Regions from separate parts of the Nitrospirillum karajorum genome, predicted to be linked through region 3. Evidence: predicted binding sites of a transcription regulator. Region 3 holds the regulator's gene; each other region holds the start of a gene.
What was found. Region 3 encodes PhoB, which activates phosphate uptake and scavenging genes when phosphate is short. Its sites were predicted from a motif close to TNTCATAAAACTGTCA; they were not measured.
Positions count from the first base shown of each region.

Region 1 (5,191 bases), 610 kb from region 3:
AGAGAATCAGGTTCAGCAGGATGAAAGGATAGGGGTCGAACGACTTCTCTCCCTCGAAGCCGCTGAAGATCATCCAGGCGATCAGGAAGGCGCCGAAGGTGAGGATGAAGGTCCAACTGCCGCCGAAGCTGGCCAGATGATCGGACATGCGCTCCCCCAAGGTGCGCTCCTCGGCGTAGCCTTCCTCGATGTTCTCCGCCAGGGTCTCGTGGGTGGCGATGCTCTCCGCCACCTGGCGGTCCAGCTCCGTCAACTCGCCCTTTTCCTGCTGCAGCAGTTCTTCCACATACAACGAGCGATAGCGGGCGACCACGCCGCGGCTGACCAAGGCATCGGCCGGCAGGCCGGGATGGTCGCGGCGGATGCGCACGGCCAGGCTGGGGCGCAGGGTGTCCAGGCTGATCAGGTCCCGCTTGGGGCGCAGCTTGCCGGTGACCCCGCAGGCGACCCGCTTTCCACTGGCCGGGGCGGTACCATCGGACGCGGGCGCTCCGTCCAGGCCGGGCTCGTCCTCCACGCCTTCCCCGCCGTCATCCATGCCGCCGTCGTCGCTGCCCTCATCGCCAAGATCGATGTCGGCCAGTTCCTCGGCCTCGGCCGCCAGTTCGGCAGCCATGGCGGCTTCTTGGGTTTCGTCCCGTGCCGGCTGCGCCGCGCCCTGGTCTTGCGGGTTCATGCCGCCGCGCCCCTCTTCCATCGCACTTGTCCTCTTGATCCTGGCTCTTGGCTGCTCAACCCCTGACGCCGGGGGCCACCGATACTGATAAGCGTTTCTATAACCGAACTATGACAATTTTCCGCGACCGTCGGGTGGGATGATATTTCCCGCCTGGAGAACGGACGGGGGGGGGCAGGGGGCCGCAGCCAAAGAAAAACCCCGCCGGCGGACCGGCGGGGTTTCCCTTGAACAGGCGCTCCTTGCCCTTGGTGACCCATGGGGAAGGACGGCCAGCCTTAGAACGTGAACTGGACGCGGCCGCCCAGGGACTGCCAGTTGTCGCCCACCTGGGTGTTGTTGGTGGCGGACGAGTACTTCTTCAGGTCGATGAACTGGTAGTCCAGCATGAAGCGGACGTTGCTGGTCATGTACCAGTTCAAGCCCAGGGTCCAGACTTCCTGCTGGCCGCCGCGCACGCGGTTGGCGGTGTTGGTGGCCCAGGTGTCGGAGTTCAGGTTCAGGAAGCTGTAGCGCGCCACGGCTTCCCAGGTGCCCCACTGGCCGGCGCCCGGGTTCAGCGGCTTGTCCACCGTCGGGGCGCTGAAGGCGCCCTGGTTGGCGACGTAGTTGCGCTTCTGCCCCGTCAGCACCCAGCCGGCCTCGGCGTAGTAGCCGAAGAAGCTCGGGTCGTTGGTGGCCGTGGACAGGACCTTACGACGCGTCACGTCGATCTGGTAGCCTTCGCCCTGCGCCCAGAAGCTGTCGTAACGCACCGCGGCTTCACCGCCGTAGATGGCGACGCTGTTGGCGTTGATGTTGCCGGTGTTCAGGATAGCGCCCAGGCCGCCGTAGCGGTTTTCCGGACGTTCGGACAGGGCCAGCACATGCGAACCGGCGGCGTTCACGCCGTTCGTCTGCGGCGGGGCGTACATGTAACCGACATCGGCGCCGACATGGACGATGGTGTGCTCATCGTTGATCGGGCGGAAGGCGGCGCGGGCGAACGCGGCTTTCTGGTCATCGGCCACGCCAGTGACGGCGCTGGAAGTGACAGAGGCGGTCGAACCCGTCGTGCTGGTCAGGACCGTGGTGCTGCCGAACGGGCTGGTGTTGACGTTGGCGCCGGTCAGGTAGACGTCGGCGAAATAGTTATCGCCGAAGGTGCGCACGCCGGCCGACAGGCGGCCTTCGCTGGCGATCAGGCCGGTCACGACGTTGTTGATGCCGGGACGCTCGACCAGGCCGATGTCGTTGGAGCTGATGCTGTCTTCGAAGGTGAAGGCCGGCTGCATGGCGCCGACGTCGATGATCCAGCCCTTGTAGCCGGTGTAGGACAGCTGGGCGGTCTGCAGACGGCCGGACTGGTTGAAGCGGCCCGGGAAGTCGGCCGTAACGTTGTAGGTGAAGTCGTTGAAGGCCTTGCCGGCGAAGCCGATGTAGGCGCGACGGAAGTTGAAGCCGTCGGTGATGTCCTTGACCTGACGGTTATCCGGGTTCTTCGCGTCCTGGAAGTTGTAGCCGTAGTCCAGGTGGATGCGGCCGACGGGCTGGAAGGTGAAGGCCTTGTCAGCGGACGAGAACGTCGGGATGCCGTTCGGGAAGGTGATGCTGGGCAGGTTCGCCGTGGCGGCGGTGGCGGAGGTCGCGGCCTTCTCGGCGGCGGCCTTGGACTCGGCGGCGGCCTTGTTGGCGGCGTCGGTCTGGGTCGCAATCGCCTGCAGCTGCGCCTGCAGCGCCTGGATCTGCTTGTTCAGCGCGTCGATCTGCGCCTGGGTGGCCAGCGGGGTGGCGGCCGCGGCGGCCGTGGCGGAGGCGGCGTTCGACTTCTTGGTTTCTGCAGCGGAGGCGCCGGCGGCGGCGAAAGCCACGCCCAGCACCGTGCCAGCGAGCAACACGGTCTTGAGGTTCATTTCCTAGATTCTCCCATCATCCGGTCTACGGCATGCCGCCCAATCCCGGTTTCGGGGCCGACGTCACGCGTTTGGAGCGTTTGGGCCGCGGCCCTCACGAAGCGCTCGGTAGCAATATAGCATGACAGCGAGACTGCTGAAGGTTGACAGATTTATTAAAGGGGCCGCCTGTGGCCGGGATGCAACAGTTCCGAGTCGGGTGTTTTAGCGGGCTTAAAGTAAGGCGGGGCAACAAATTTCGGACTACCGTAGTAGAGCCGCGGGCGCCTAAGGCCGGTGAAAAAAGAGCCGGCCCCCCTCCATTGCATCTATAGTGTTGTGAATAGGGCGCACCGGGGTGCCTGCTTGCGCCGGCTGATAATGCCCGGCCGCCGGGCCAGAAAGATCCGGCGGGGAGGCCGGCACAGGCACGCTTGAAAAGTATTTGAGAATCGTCGGAGGTCCGCACCGCCCGCCCGCCACCGGCGGTGTTGCGCGCCGGCGGCGGGGTACGGGGCATGAACGGGGGTGTGGGCTGCGACAATAGGCCCACAGTTTCACAAAACCGTAACATACTCGTCACCAAAGGTTCAGGACCCGGAATTTAGGGTCCGCCCGTCGAGACGGGATCAGGAGCGGTCGCGGGGGCATACCCCCTGGGCGGGCCGCCGGGGCCCCGAGATGGTCGACTAAGACGTTCCAACCCGTGGGGGAATCCCGTGAACTTTCAACCGAAGAACCTGCTGAAGGGCATGGTTGCCGCCGCGGCCGCGGTGATGATGGTGGGCGCCGCCCAGGCTGCCGACATCAGCGGCGCTGGCGCCACCTTCCCGTACCCCATCTACGCCAAGTGGGCCGAGGCCTATAAGGCCAAGACCGGCGTGGGGCTGAACTACCAGTCCATCGGTTCCGGCGGCGGCATCAAGCAGATCAAGGCGAAGACGGTCACCTTCGGCGCCTCGGACATGCCCCTGAAGGCTGAAGATCTGAAGGAAGCGGGCCTGCAGCAGTTCCCGATGATCATGGGCGGCGTCGTTCCGGTCATCAACGTGAAGGGCATCGCCCCCGGCCAGATCCAGCTGGACGGTCCGACCATCGCCAAGATTTACCTGGGCCAGATCGCCTCCTGGGATGACCCGGCCATCAAGGCGCTGAACCCCGGCCTGAACCTGCCCAAGACCTCCATCGTCCCGGTGTACCGTTCGGACGGGTCGGGCACGAACTTCCTGTGGACCACCTACCTGTCCAAGGAAGACAAGGAATTCTCCGAGCGCGTCGGCGCCAACACCTCGGTGCAGTGGGCCGCCGGCCTGGGCGCCAAGGGCAACGAAGGCGTTGCCAACATGGTGAAGCTGACCGACGGCGCCATCGGCTATGTCGAGTACGCCTACGCCAAGCAGAACACCTTGACCTTCACCAAGCTGAAGAACAAGGAAGGCAAGATCGTCAGCCCGGAAATCAAGGCCTTCCAGGCCGCCGCCGCCGGTGCCGACTGGGCCAACGCCCCGGGCTTCTACCTGGTGCTGGTCGACCAGCCGGGCGCCGACAGCTGGCCGATCACCGGTGCCAGCTTCATCCTGGTCTACAGCCAGCCGCAGGACGGCGCCGCTGTCGCCGAGGCCCTGAAGTTCTTCGACTGGGCCTACAACAACGGCCAGGCCGCCGCTGAGCAGCTGGACTACGTGCCGATGCCGGCCGCGGTGATCGCCCAGGTCGAGAAGTCCTGGTCCACGATCAAGACCGCCGACGGCAAGCCGGTCTGGTCGAAGTAACAGGACTCGGGTAAGAAGGATGCGCCCTCGGGGTCAGCCCCGGGGGACGGAGGTCGGGAGAGGGGTCGCCAACGGCTCCTCTCCCTCTCTGTCGGCTTCCTTCACAGACATCCGGGTTTCTAGGTCATCGCGTTTTCAGTATCGCAGGGCCTATGGCCGGAGGGGTGCTTTGGTGGACATGGCGGTAAAGGCATCGGACATCAGCGCGGAAAGTCCGCGGGCGCGCACGCAGCGCCGCAACGACCTTCTGTTTCGCAGCGCCACCCTATTCTTCGCCCTCCTGGTGCTGACGCTCCTGGGCGGCGTGATCATCTCCCTCATCCATGGCGCGCTGCCGGCCCTGAAGGCTTTCGGCTTCGGCTTCGTCACCACCGAGATCTGGAACCCGGTGACGGAGAAGTTCGGCGCGCTGGCCCCCATCTACGGCACGCTGGTCACGTCGGTCATCGCCATGCTCGTTGGCGTGCCCGTCAGCTTCGGCATCGCCATCTTCCTGACGGAGCTGTGCCCGGCCTGGGCCAAGCGCCCCATCGGCATCGCGGTGGAACTGCTGGCCGGCATCCCCAGCATCATCTACGGCATCTGGGGCCTGTTCGTGTTCGCGCCCTTCCTGCAGCGGACCGTGCAGCCCTTCCTGATCAACACCCTGGGCAACGTCCCGGGCATCGGCGCCTGGTTCAAGGGCCCGCCCTACGGTATCGGCGTCCTGACGGCCGGCCTGATCCTGGCCATCATGATCCTGCCCTTCATCACCTCCATCACCCGCGACGTGTTCGAGACCATGCCCGCCATGCTGCGCGAAAGCGCCTACGGCCTGGGCGCCACGACCTGGGAAGTGGTGCGGGACATCACCATCCCCTATACCCGCGTGG
Region 1 is NZ_JAZBQB010000003.1:1,735,794-1,740,984, forward strand. It holds gene UCD39_RS21730 (DUF1003 domain-containing protein) at 1-676, opposite strand, end outside; gene UCD39_RS21735 (OprO/OprP family phosphate-selective porin) at 955-2,568, opposite strand; gene pstS (phosphate ABC transporter substrate-binding protein PstS) at 3,267-4,319, shown strand; gene pstC (phosphate ABC transporter permease subunit PstC) at 4,498-5,191, shown strand, end outside.
Region 1: UCD39_RS21735 (OprO/OprP family phosphate-selective porin) is a predicted target of PhoB. The motif match lies at 2,713-2,728, and genes of this name have one in related genera.

Region 2 (5,191 bases), on a different contig from region 3:
ACATCGCCGCCGCCATCCTGTCGCTGGCCTGGGCCGAGGCGGCGGCCGGGCGGGGTTCTTTGCCGCTCTGCGCCGGCCTGGACGGCGCCGCCCTTGAGGGCCTGGCCCTGCGCCTGTTCCCCGGCGCCTGGGCCGGTATGGCCGCGCTGGCGGACGGCCCCGCCGCGCTGGAGGACGATGAGCAGGCGGTGCGCGACCTGCTGTGGATGTATGCCGACGGCGGCACCCCGCTGCAGCGCGACCTGGCGGCCATGATCGCCCGACGGTGCAGCCGCCCTAACCACCTGTGGCAGGACCTGGGCCTGCGTGACCGGGGCGAGCTGTCGTCGCTGATGCGGCGCCACTTCGGTGGCCTCGCCCGCCGCAACAGCCAGGACATGAAATGGAAGAAGTTCCTGTTCCGCATGATCTGCCGGTCGGAGGGCTTCACCTTGTGCACCGCCCCCGTTTGTACCGAGTGCGATGACTTCGACCATTGCTTCGGGGCGGAGGATGGCGAGGCCATGATGGCCCACCTCCGCTCCGGCCGGCCGGCCCCCATCCCCTGACCGTCGCGCGAGGCGCATGCCCATGTCCGCCACCTACGTCCTGTGCCGCCTGGACGACATCCCCAGCCGCAAGGCCCGGGGCTTTCAGCTGTTGCGTGTCGATGATGACGGGGGGCACCGGCCCTGGGGCATCATCGTCATCCGCTGGGGCCGGCAGGTGGTGGGCTACGTCAACCGTTGCCCGCACAACGGCGTGCCCTTGGATTGGGAACGCAACCAGTTCCTGGATCCGGACGGCACGCGGCTGATGTGCGGCAAGCATGGCGCGCTGTTCGACCTGGGCTCCGGACTGTGCGTGGACGGCCCCTGCCGGGGTGCGGCCCTTCAGCCGGTGACGCTGTCCGTCGAGGATGGGGACATCTGCGTCACCGGCGTCACGCTGGTGGAGGATGAGGAATTGGACGGCGACCTGCCGCCCTGCGAGGCGGAAGGGGTTTAGGATCGGCCGTGAAGCCGGCTTAGCGGTGCTGGGCCTTGTTCCCCTTGGGGCATTGATCCCCATAAGCGACGGCATAGGGGGAGTTGAAGCATCGGATCAGCCCGTCGAGCACACTGAGGTTGGCGGGCCATTTTAGCCCGGTGTCCTTGAACTCCTCCTCAAACCAGGCCGGTTCCGGCAAGGCGGCTAGACGTCGCCGTGCCGCCTTCAGCCCCGCCAAATCCCTGTTCAGGAAGGCGATGGTTCCCAAGGCGTATTCATAGAAACCCAGTTCCATCCCCCTCTTGTCGGGATTGACGCCCGCCATCATCAAAGGCTTGGCGGCACGGTAATCACCCACCAAGGCTTCCATTTGACCTGCATGCCAATACAGGGCGTGTAGGCTGCCCGGTTCCAGCTTTTGCCAATTACGGTCGATGTAGGTCTTGATCAAGTCGGTGGCCGCTTTTTTACAGCCGTCTTGGTATGCCAGCGTTCGCCAGCCCCCATTCATGTCCTGATCGAACGCCCTGGGTTCCAGTTGCATCATTTGCTCGGTATCGACCGTGCACTGGGCGGGTTTGGCAGGTTCATCTGCGGCCTGCCCGACAGAGGCGGTCATCACAGCGGCGAGCAAAAGCGTGATTTTGAATGCGGCCATGGCAATATTCCCCAGAATTTTATGTCAGCCGCTGAGTACCAAGGCCCCAAATGCACCGCCTGGTCGCCACCGGCTGCCTCCGTGTGGGCTATACAGCTTATAAGTTGCAAATCATTAGCATGGCAGCGGAGAAATGAAAGGGGCAAGCCAGCAAATAATAATTGAATAACTCTGCCAGTGGGGCTGTCGGGGCAACGCGCTTTGAGCGACGCGGCCCCGGTCGCCGGCCCGTGGGTGAGGGGCCAAAGGGCGTCGTCAAACCGGCCGGTTCTCATTGCGGTTCTTGACCGGCAGCATGCGCGCCACCCCGTCCTCATAGCTCAAGGCCGGATAGCGCCCGTCGAAGCGCAGGGCGATGTCCAGCAGGACGTCCAGCTTGCCGGCGGTGTCCAGTTTCTTGAGGTCGTTCTTGTCGATGCCCATCAGGTCCATCATCTCCTTCCACACGGTGGATTCATCGCAGGGCAGGACGATGAAGGCGATGCCGTCCAGGGTCACCGTATAGCCGGCCAGCAGGTCGATGTTATTGCAGAAGATGAAATACTTGCCGCTGGACCGCAGCAGGCCGGCCAACACCTCCGACACGTCCTTGAGATAGGCGAAGGAATGCACGTAGCCGGCCAGGACGGGCAGGGTGGCTTCCCCTTCCTGGGCATAGGTCAGCACCTGTTCCAGCTTGTAGTCGGGCGGGCGCTTTTCATCGGCGATGTGCGGCTGGAACTTCAGGGCGATGTCGCCACGAAAGCCGAAGCGGCCAGGCTTGGTCGTCGGCGCCTTCAGCACGGCGTTCATCAGGCGGTCTTCCTGGGCTAGGCGGGCCAGGGCGGTGTTCTCAAGCGTCGTCATCGGGCAGGCTCCTGCGGGGAATGCATCAAAGGAACGGCCCCGGGCGGGACCTCGCCAGTCTTCTTTGCAAACGCTTTGCCGGTCGGTCTTATGGGCGCCGGTCACCTGTTTTTATGGGGCTTTCCGGGATGGCGACCCCGCCCATTGCAGCAAACGCCCCTGTCGCAAACCCGACATTTGGGACGTGAACGCAACAGCGCTTGGGGGAAAGCGCCAGGTTTTCCAACGAATTGGCCAATGGCACGCGCCTTGCCAAGGGAAGGGGGTCACCCATCCACCCATCCTGGCAGGTGCCCCATGATCAACTTGACCCCCAGTGCCTTGAACGCCGTCCGCAGCGCCATCGCCGGCGCCGCGAACCCCGCCGGCGGGTTGCGCATCAGCGTCGATGCCGGCGGGTGCGCCGGCTACAAATACAGCATGGGCCTGACCGGCGCCGCGGAGCCGGAAGACACCGTCATCGACCACGACGGCGTGAAGGTCTTCGTCGACACCAAGAGCCACGAGTTGCTGGACGGCACCACCATCGACTTCGTGGTGGCGCTGGAAGGCTCGGGCTTCACCTTCGACAACCCCAATGCCAAGTCCGCGTGCGGCTGCGGCAAGTCTTTCGGTTGAGGGGGCCGGCCATGCTGATCCCCACGCTTGAGGAACAGACGATCGACCGCGCGGTGCCGGACGGAACGGAAGACCGCCGTGTCCAGGTCATCCGCGCCGCCATCGCGGAAATTCGCCCCGGCCTGCAACGGGACGGCGGGGATTGTGAACTGCTGGAGGTCGATGGCGACGTCGTGCGCGTCCGGCTGACAGGGGCCTGTGTCATGTGCCGCCTCAGCAGCGCGACGCTGGAGGGCATCCAGGCGCGGGTGGTGGAGCGCCTGGGGACCTTCGTCCGCCTGGTGCCCGTCCTGGGCCGCGCGCCGGGCCCGCACTGAACCGGCAGGGGGGAACCAGCCCATGAGCCCCGTCTACCTCGACAACAACGCGACGACCGCCACGGATGCGGAGGTGGTGGCGGCCATGCTGCCCTGGTTCACGGAGCGGTATGGCAACCCCTCCTCCTCCCACGCCTTCGGAGCGACGGCGGCGGAGGGCGTCCGGCTGGCGCGGCGGCAGGTGCAGTCCCTGCTGGGGGCGGCCCATGACCATGAGGTCGTCTTCACGTCCGGGGGGACGGAGTCCAACAACACCGCCATCCTCTCCGCCCTGGACAGCCAGCCCGGCCGAACCGAGATCGTGACGACGGCGGTGGAACACCCGGCCGTCCTGGCGCTGGCCGCCCACCTGGAAAAGACGCGCGGCGTCACGGTTCATACCGTGGGCGTGGATGGCGAGGGCCGGCTGGACCTGGACGATTTCGAGCGGGCGCTGGGGCCGCGCACGGCCCTGGTTTCCGTCATGTGGGCGAATAACGAGACGGGCACGCTGTTCCCGGTGGCGGCCCTGGCCCGCCAGGCCCACGCCGCTGGCGCCCTGTTCCACACCGATGCCGTGCAGGCCGTGGGCCGCGTGCCCATGCGGCTGCGGGATACCGAGATCGACATGCTGTCGCTGTCGGGACACAAGCTGCATGGCCCTAAGGGCATCGGCGCGCTGTATGTGCGCAAGGGCGTGCCCTTCCGCCCCCTGATGCGCGGCGGCCGGCAGGAGCGCGGGCGGCGCGGCGGCACGGAGAATGTGCCCGGCATCGTCGGCCTGGGGGCAGCCGCTGACCTCGCGGCGCGCTATTTGGAGACGGAGCGGGGCTGGATCGAGGATCTGCGCGACCGGCTGGAACAGGGCGTCCTGTCCCGCATCGGCCATTGCCATGTCCTGGGCGACCTGGACCACCGCCTGGCCAATACGGCCTGCATCGCCTTCGATTATGTGGATGCCGACGCGCTGCTGCTGATGCTGGACCGTGCCGGGATCGCGGCGTCCTCCGGCTCCGCCTGCGCGTCGGGCACCATGGAGCCGTCGCATGTGCTGCGCGCCATGCGCGTGCCCGTCGGCGCCATCCGGGGCGCCATCCGCTTTTCGCTGTCCCGTGACACGGCCGGCGCCGACATCGACCGGGTTCTGGATGTCCTGCCCGACATCGTCGGCCGCCTGCGCACCCAATCGCCCCTGTGGCGGGACCGGGTTCCCACCTTCGCCTGACCATCCCCCCAAAAGGAGACGCAGCATGCTGAAAGCACCGCCCATCGTCATCAACGACAGCACGTTGCGCGACGGCGAACAGGCGCCCGGCGTCGCCTTCACCGTGGCGGAAAAGGTGGCCATCGCCCGCAAGCTGGAGGCGGCCGGCGTGGATGAGATCGAGGCCGGCATCCCCGCCATGGGGCCGGCGGAGATCGAGGCCATGGCCGCCGTGGGCACCTCCCTGGAACGGTCGGCGGCCATCGCCTGGTGCCGCCTGACGGAGGCTGACGTCGAAGCCGCCCTGCGCACCGGCCTGTCGCGGGTCAACCTGTCCATCCCCGTGTCCGACCGCCAGATCCGGGTTAAGTTGCAGGTCAGCCGCCAGGACATCATTCCCCGCATCCGCCGCGTCGTGTCCTACGCCCGCGACCGGGGTTTGGCCGTGGCCCTGGGGGGTGAGGATTCCAGCCGGGCCGACATGGATTTCCTGCTGCGCGTCGTCGCTGCGGCGGAGGAGGCCGGCGCCCATCGTTTCCGCTTCGCCGACACGGTCGGCATCCTGGACCCCTTCCGCACCCACGAGATTTTCCGCCAGCT
Region 2 is NZ_JAZBQB010000002.1:158,077-163,267, forward strand. It holds gene UCD39_RS08405 (nitrogen fixation protein NifQ) at 1-548, shown strand, start outside; gene UCD39_RS08410 (Rieske (2Fe-2S) protein) at 571-987, shown strand; gene UCD39_RS08415 (hypothetical protein) at 1,007-1,627, opposite strand; gene UCD39_RS08420 (hypothetical protein) at 1,883-2,473, opposite strand; gene UCD39_RS08425 (HesB/IscA family protein) at 2,771-3,091, shown strand; gene UCD39_RS08430 (NifU family protein) at 3,103-3,408, shown strand; gene nifS (cysteine desulfurase NifS) at 3,431-4,612, shown strand; gene nifV (homocitrate synthase) at 4,638-5,191, shown strand, end outside.
Region 2: UCD39_RS08425 (HesB/IscA family protein) is a predicted target of PhoB. The motif match lies at 2,634-2,649, and genes of this name have one in related genera.

Region 3 (5,191 bases):
GCGCCCTGTTCGGCGATCGCATGCTGAACCGCGACCTGGCGGTCAGCGTGCGCAACCCCGACGTGCTGGCGGCGGTGGACGCCGTGCTGGCGGGAGGCGAAAGCCGGCGGGTGGAATTCACCCTGCCCCTGCCGGTGGAGCGGGTGTTGGAGGTGCGGGTCACCCCCTTCCAGCCCGCGGCGGAGGATGGCGCGGACGAACGCGAGATCACCGCCATCATCACCCTGCACGACATCACCGCCATCAAGCGGTCGGAACAGATGCGGGCTGACTTCGTCGCCAACGCCAGCCATGAGCTGCGCACCCCGCTGTCCACCCTGGTGGGCTTCATCGAAACCCTGCGCGGCCCAGCCCGCGACGACGCCGACGCGCGCGACCGCTTCCTGGCCATCATGCAGGAGCAGGCCGGCCGCATGTCGCGCCTGGTGATGGACCTTTTGTCCCTGTCGCGCATCGAGCTGGATGAGCACACCCACCCCACCGGAGAAACCAACGTCGCCCAGTTGGTGCAAAGCGTGGTCGCCATGCTGGAGCTGAAGGCGGCGGCCCGCAAGATCACCATCAAGGTGCACGGCGGCGAGGATCTGCCGCGCGTGCAGGGCGATGAGGACCAACTGACCCAGGTGTTCCAGAACCTGATCGACAACGCCATCAAGTATGGCCGGGAACAGACGGACGTGGTGGTGTCGCTGGAGCGGGCGGACGCGCCGCCGGCCACGGGCGCCACCGGCATCCGCGCCCGCCAGAAGTCACCTCAGAAAGTGGTCGGCATCAAGGTGTCGGTGACCGACAAGGGCGATGGCATCGCGCGCACGCACCTGCCCCGTCTGACGGAACGCTTTTACCGCGTGGACGCCGCCCGCAGCCGCGCCCTGGGCGGTACCGGCTTGGGGCTGGCCATCGTGAAGCACATCGTGAACCGCCATCGTGGGCGCCTGACCATCGACAGCGAAGTGGGCAAGGGCAGCACCTTCACCGTGCACCTGCCGGGCGTGGAGAAGCCCGCTGAGAAACTGGGCGAGAAGGGGGAAAAATCCCTCCCACAATCCGCCCCGAATCTGTCACACGAAGGCGGTCGCGGCGCGGCTTGAGCCCTGAGGCGGCGGCACATCGCCGGACACACCCTACGTTCGTATGGTATAAGCCCTTGAGCGCAGGGCATTTTTGACAGCGGAATCCGCCCCGTGCCATGTCACAAAACTGTCGCCTGTTTGTAGCAATTCCATAGCGACCTGTCGCTATGGTCCACCCTGCCCGACCGGCGACGTCCCGCCGGCCGCCGTTTTTCATGCCCCGGCCGGGACCGCCGGGGATGGGGTGGTAAGAGAATGCCCGCCGAACACACCGTCAAATCGTTCGAGCAACAGCTGCAGCGCCTGTCCAACCTGATCACCCAAATGGGGGGCGTGGCCGAAGCGCAGGTGGACGGTGCCGTGCAGGCGGTGGTGCGCCGGGATGTCGACCTGGCCGCCCGCGTGATGAAGGCGGACCTGCAGTTGGACGACTATGAGCGCGGGATCGAGCAGGAGGCCGTGCGCATGCTGGCCCTGCGCCAGCCCGTGGGCAGCGACCTGCGCGAGATCCTGGCCGCCCTGAAGATTTCCGCCGACCTGGAACGCACCGGCGACTACGCCGCCAACATCGCCAAGCGCAGCATGGCCCTGGCCAAGCTGCCCGCCGTGCGGCCCGTCAGCGCCATTCCGCGCATGGGCAAGCTGGTGGAAAGCATGCTGAAGGACGTGCTGGACGCCTATATCGATCGCGACGTGGGCAAGGCCATCGACGCCTGGAACCGCGACGAGGAGCTGGACGACCTGTACACCAGCCTCTTCCGCGAGGTCCTGACCTATATGATGGAGGACCCGCGTAACATCACCCCTTGCACCCACCTGCTGTTCATCGCCAAGAATTTGGAGCGGGCGGGCGACCACGCCACCAACATCGCGGAAAACATCCATTTCCTGGTGTTGGGCCAACCACTGACGTCCAGCCGCCCCAAGCATGACGAGTCCAGCTTTGTCGTCGGCCCCACGGCGGACGTCGACCTGCACGGCAGCGGCCTGCATGGGGCCGAGTCGCTGGATGACCTGTAAGTAGCGCCTGCGCCTGTACCGATTAGATTTCTCGACCCACCTGCCTCCGCCTGCGGACAGCCAGTTTTAGGGACACCCCATGAACGCCTCGTTGAAGCCCTTGGTCCTGATCGTCGAGGATGAAACCGACCTCGTCACGCTGCTGAGCTACAACCTGGAGAAAGAAGGCTTCCGGGTGCTGACCGCCAACGACGGTGAGGAGGCCCTGCTGCTGGCCGACGAGCAGGCGCCGCACCTGGTGCTGCTGGATTGGATGCTGCCGCTGATGAGCGGGCTGGAGGTCTGCCGCCAGATGCGCCGCAACCCCAAGACTCGCGAGATCCCCATCATCATGCTGACCGCCCGGGGCGAGGAGGCGGACAAGGTGCGCGGCCTCAATTCCGGCGCCGACGACTACATCTCCAAACCCTTCAGCCCAACCGAACTGGTGGCCCGCATCCGCGCCGTGCTGCGCCGGGCCGTCCCCTCCCTGGCGGAGGAACTGCTGCGCTACGGCGACATCAGCATGGACCTGGCCGCCCACCGGGTGCGCCGCAACAGCCGCGACATCCACCTGGGCCCGACGGAGTTCCGCCTGCTGCGCCACTTCATGCAGCACCCCGGCCGCGTCTTCTCGCGGGAGCAGTTGCTGGACATCGTCTGGGGCCACGACGTGTACGTGGAGCCGCGCACCGTGGACGTGCACATCCGCCGCCTGCGCAAGGCCCTGAACGAGGAGACGGAACTGGACATGATCCGCACCGTGCGGTCGGCCGGCTACGCCCTGGACATGAAGTCCGCTTGATATTTCCATATCGGCGGCCCGAGGGGATACCTCGTGCCGCTGGTCGGCCTCCGTATCATGCGGCGAGGGCGGCCGTCGCCAGGGTCGCGGCCTCGTCCTCCGTGGCGGCCACCTCCATCGCCACGCCGAAGGCCTTCACGGCGATGGCGGCTTGGACCTTGAAGGCAGCGCGTTGCGCCGCGTTCGGCTCCACCGTGATCACCGCGCGGCATAACGCCGCCAGGGTATCGCGGTTGCGCTTCAGCCACATACCGCGCAGGCGCCGGTCCTCATGCGCCTCCCCTTCCGGGGAATCGCGCATGATGATGACGAAGGGCACGCTCCGTTCCAACAGGGCATCCATTTCCCGTTCCCACTGCGGCGCGTAACCAGGCCGGGTGGTGCCGGGCCGGGTCGTCACCACGGGAAAGCGGCTGAGATCGTGTATCTCGAACAGGCTCATCCTCAATCTCCTTAAAACACATCCGCAAATAGCGCCGCAGCACCGACCTCCGAGAGGTGGATGGCGCGGGCCGCACGCACGCGCATCTCCGCCTCATATTCCCGCGCGGCCGCCGTGGGGGACGAGGTGCGGGACAGGCTGTCCGCCAGCACGGCGGCATCCCGCAGGGCGGTGTTGGCCCCCAGGCCACCGGCCGGGCTCATGGCGTGGATGGCATCGCCCAGGAAAGTCACCGCCGCCGCCGTCCAGTGGGGCCAGGTGCGGGCCAAGCGGGCGCTGCGCACCGGCAGCCGGGTTATGCCTTCCGGATCGGCATGCCGGAACAGACCGCGCAGGCTGGGATGCCAATCGCGCGCCAGATGCCGTGCCACCGCCGCCGGCACGGCATCTGGCAACGCCCCCATCATCCGCGAGCGCGGACCAATCAAGGCCCAGTAGAGATAGTCGGCCACGGGGGTCAGGCTGGTCGAAGCGCCCTCCGGGGCAAAGGCCGCAGGCGGAAACAGCATGGGCTCGATGATACCGGCATGGCCGTCGGCGAAGACCACGCTGGTGCCTGTACAGAGGTCGTCGCCCACCACCGCCCGCACCTGAGGCGTCAAAACGGTGCGGCCGTAGAGGCAGACCGCCCCCACATCCAGCGGCTCCGCCTGGGGCATCAACTGACGGCGCACGACGGAGTTGACACCGTCGGCGGCCACCACCAGGCCGGCGCGAACGGTGGTGCCATCAGCGAAGGCAATATGGGCGCGGCCGTCCGCCCCCACGGCCAGGCCCTGAAACGCGGCGCCGAAGCGCACCCGGTCCTCGATGCCCGAGAGCAAGATTTCCCGCAGCGTCTGACGATGGACGCAAAAGTCTCCCGCCGCCGCGCCACCCGCCGCGTTGTCCCGGCCTTGCGCATCGGGGGCCGCACTCCACACCGCCGGCGCGCGACCGGTCACCGGTGCCAGTTGGCCGTCCAGGAAGCGGCTGCGCGGGGCGGCCACGGCACAGGTGCGCCTGAACAGGTCATACAGGGACGGCGACAGGCACCGGGCCAAGGCATCAGCGCCATCCGCGTCGATGCGCACGCGATAGCCCTGGGACCGGCTGTCCACGGCCACGTCCCGCTCGTACACCACGCACGCGACACCGGCGCGCGTCAGTGCCTGCGCCAGGCACAGCCCCCCCAGGCCCGCCCCGATGATCGCCACCTGCGTCCCATTCATTCCGTCACCATCCGCCTAACTCCGCGCTGGAGTATCGATATCCCACCGAACGAGGCACTTGATAACGACAGTCGGACGAAAAATAATGCGGAGCGGCCAAACCGTCCGGCAGCAACCCCCCTTTACCTCAGGGAAAGCCATGCGTCCCGACAGCGATAGCAACCGCATGACCAAGGAAGCCTTCCTGGAGATGTGTGAGCGGGCGGACGGTCCGCCCGTCCTGACCTTCTGGGGCAGCCATTCGCGGGAGGATCGGGACCGCATGGGCACGAGGGAGATCGACTGGCACGCCCACCGCCGGGGACAGCTGTTCTGCATCGCCAGCGGCCTGATCCATGTGCGCACGGCACATGGATCCTGGATGCTGCCGCCCTTGCGCGCGGGATGGCTGCCACCCGGCATGATGCACAAGGTGACCATCAGCGGCGTGCTGGACGGCTGGGGCATGATGCTGACGCCAGAGGCCAGCGCGGGCCTGCCCGACAGCCCCTGCGTCATGGGCATCAGCGACCTGTTGCGATCACTGGTGCGGCGGGTGTCGGGATGGCCGCTGGAGGCGGCGTTGACGCCAGAGCAGGAGCGGCTGCTGGCCGTGTTGCTGGATGAGGTTCGCCTGGCGCCGCGCGAACCGCTGCACCTGCCCATGCCCACCGACCCGCGG
Region 3 is NZ_JAZBQB010000003.1:1,125,271-1,130,461, forward strand. It holds gene UCD39_RS18750 (ATP-binding protein) at 1-1,091, shown strand, start outside; gene phoU (phosphate signaling complex protein PhoU) at 1,329-2,093, shown strand; gene phoB (phosphate regulon transcriptional regulator PhoB) at 2,173-2,877, shown strand; gene UCD39_RS18765 (hypothetical protein) at 2,933-3,319, opposite strand; gene UCD39_RS18770 (FAD-dependent oxidoreductase) at 3,331-4,530, opposite strand; gene UCD39_RS18775 (AraC family transcriptional regulator) at 4,670-5,191, shown strand, end outside.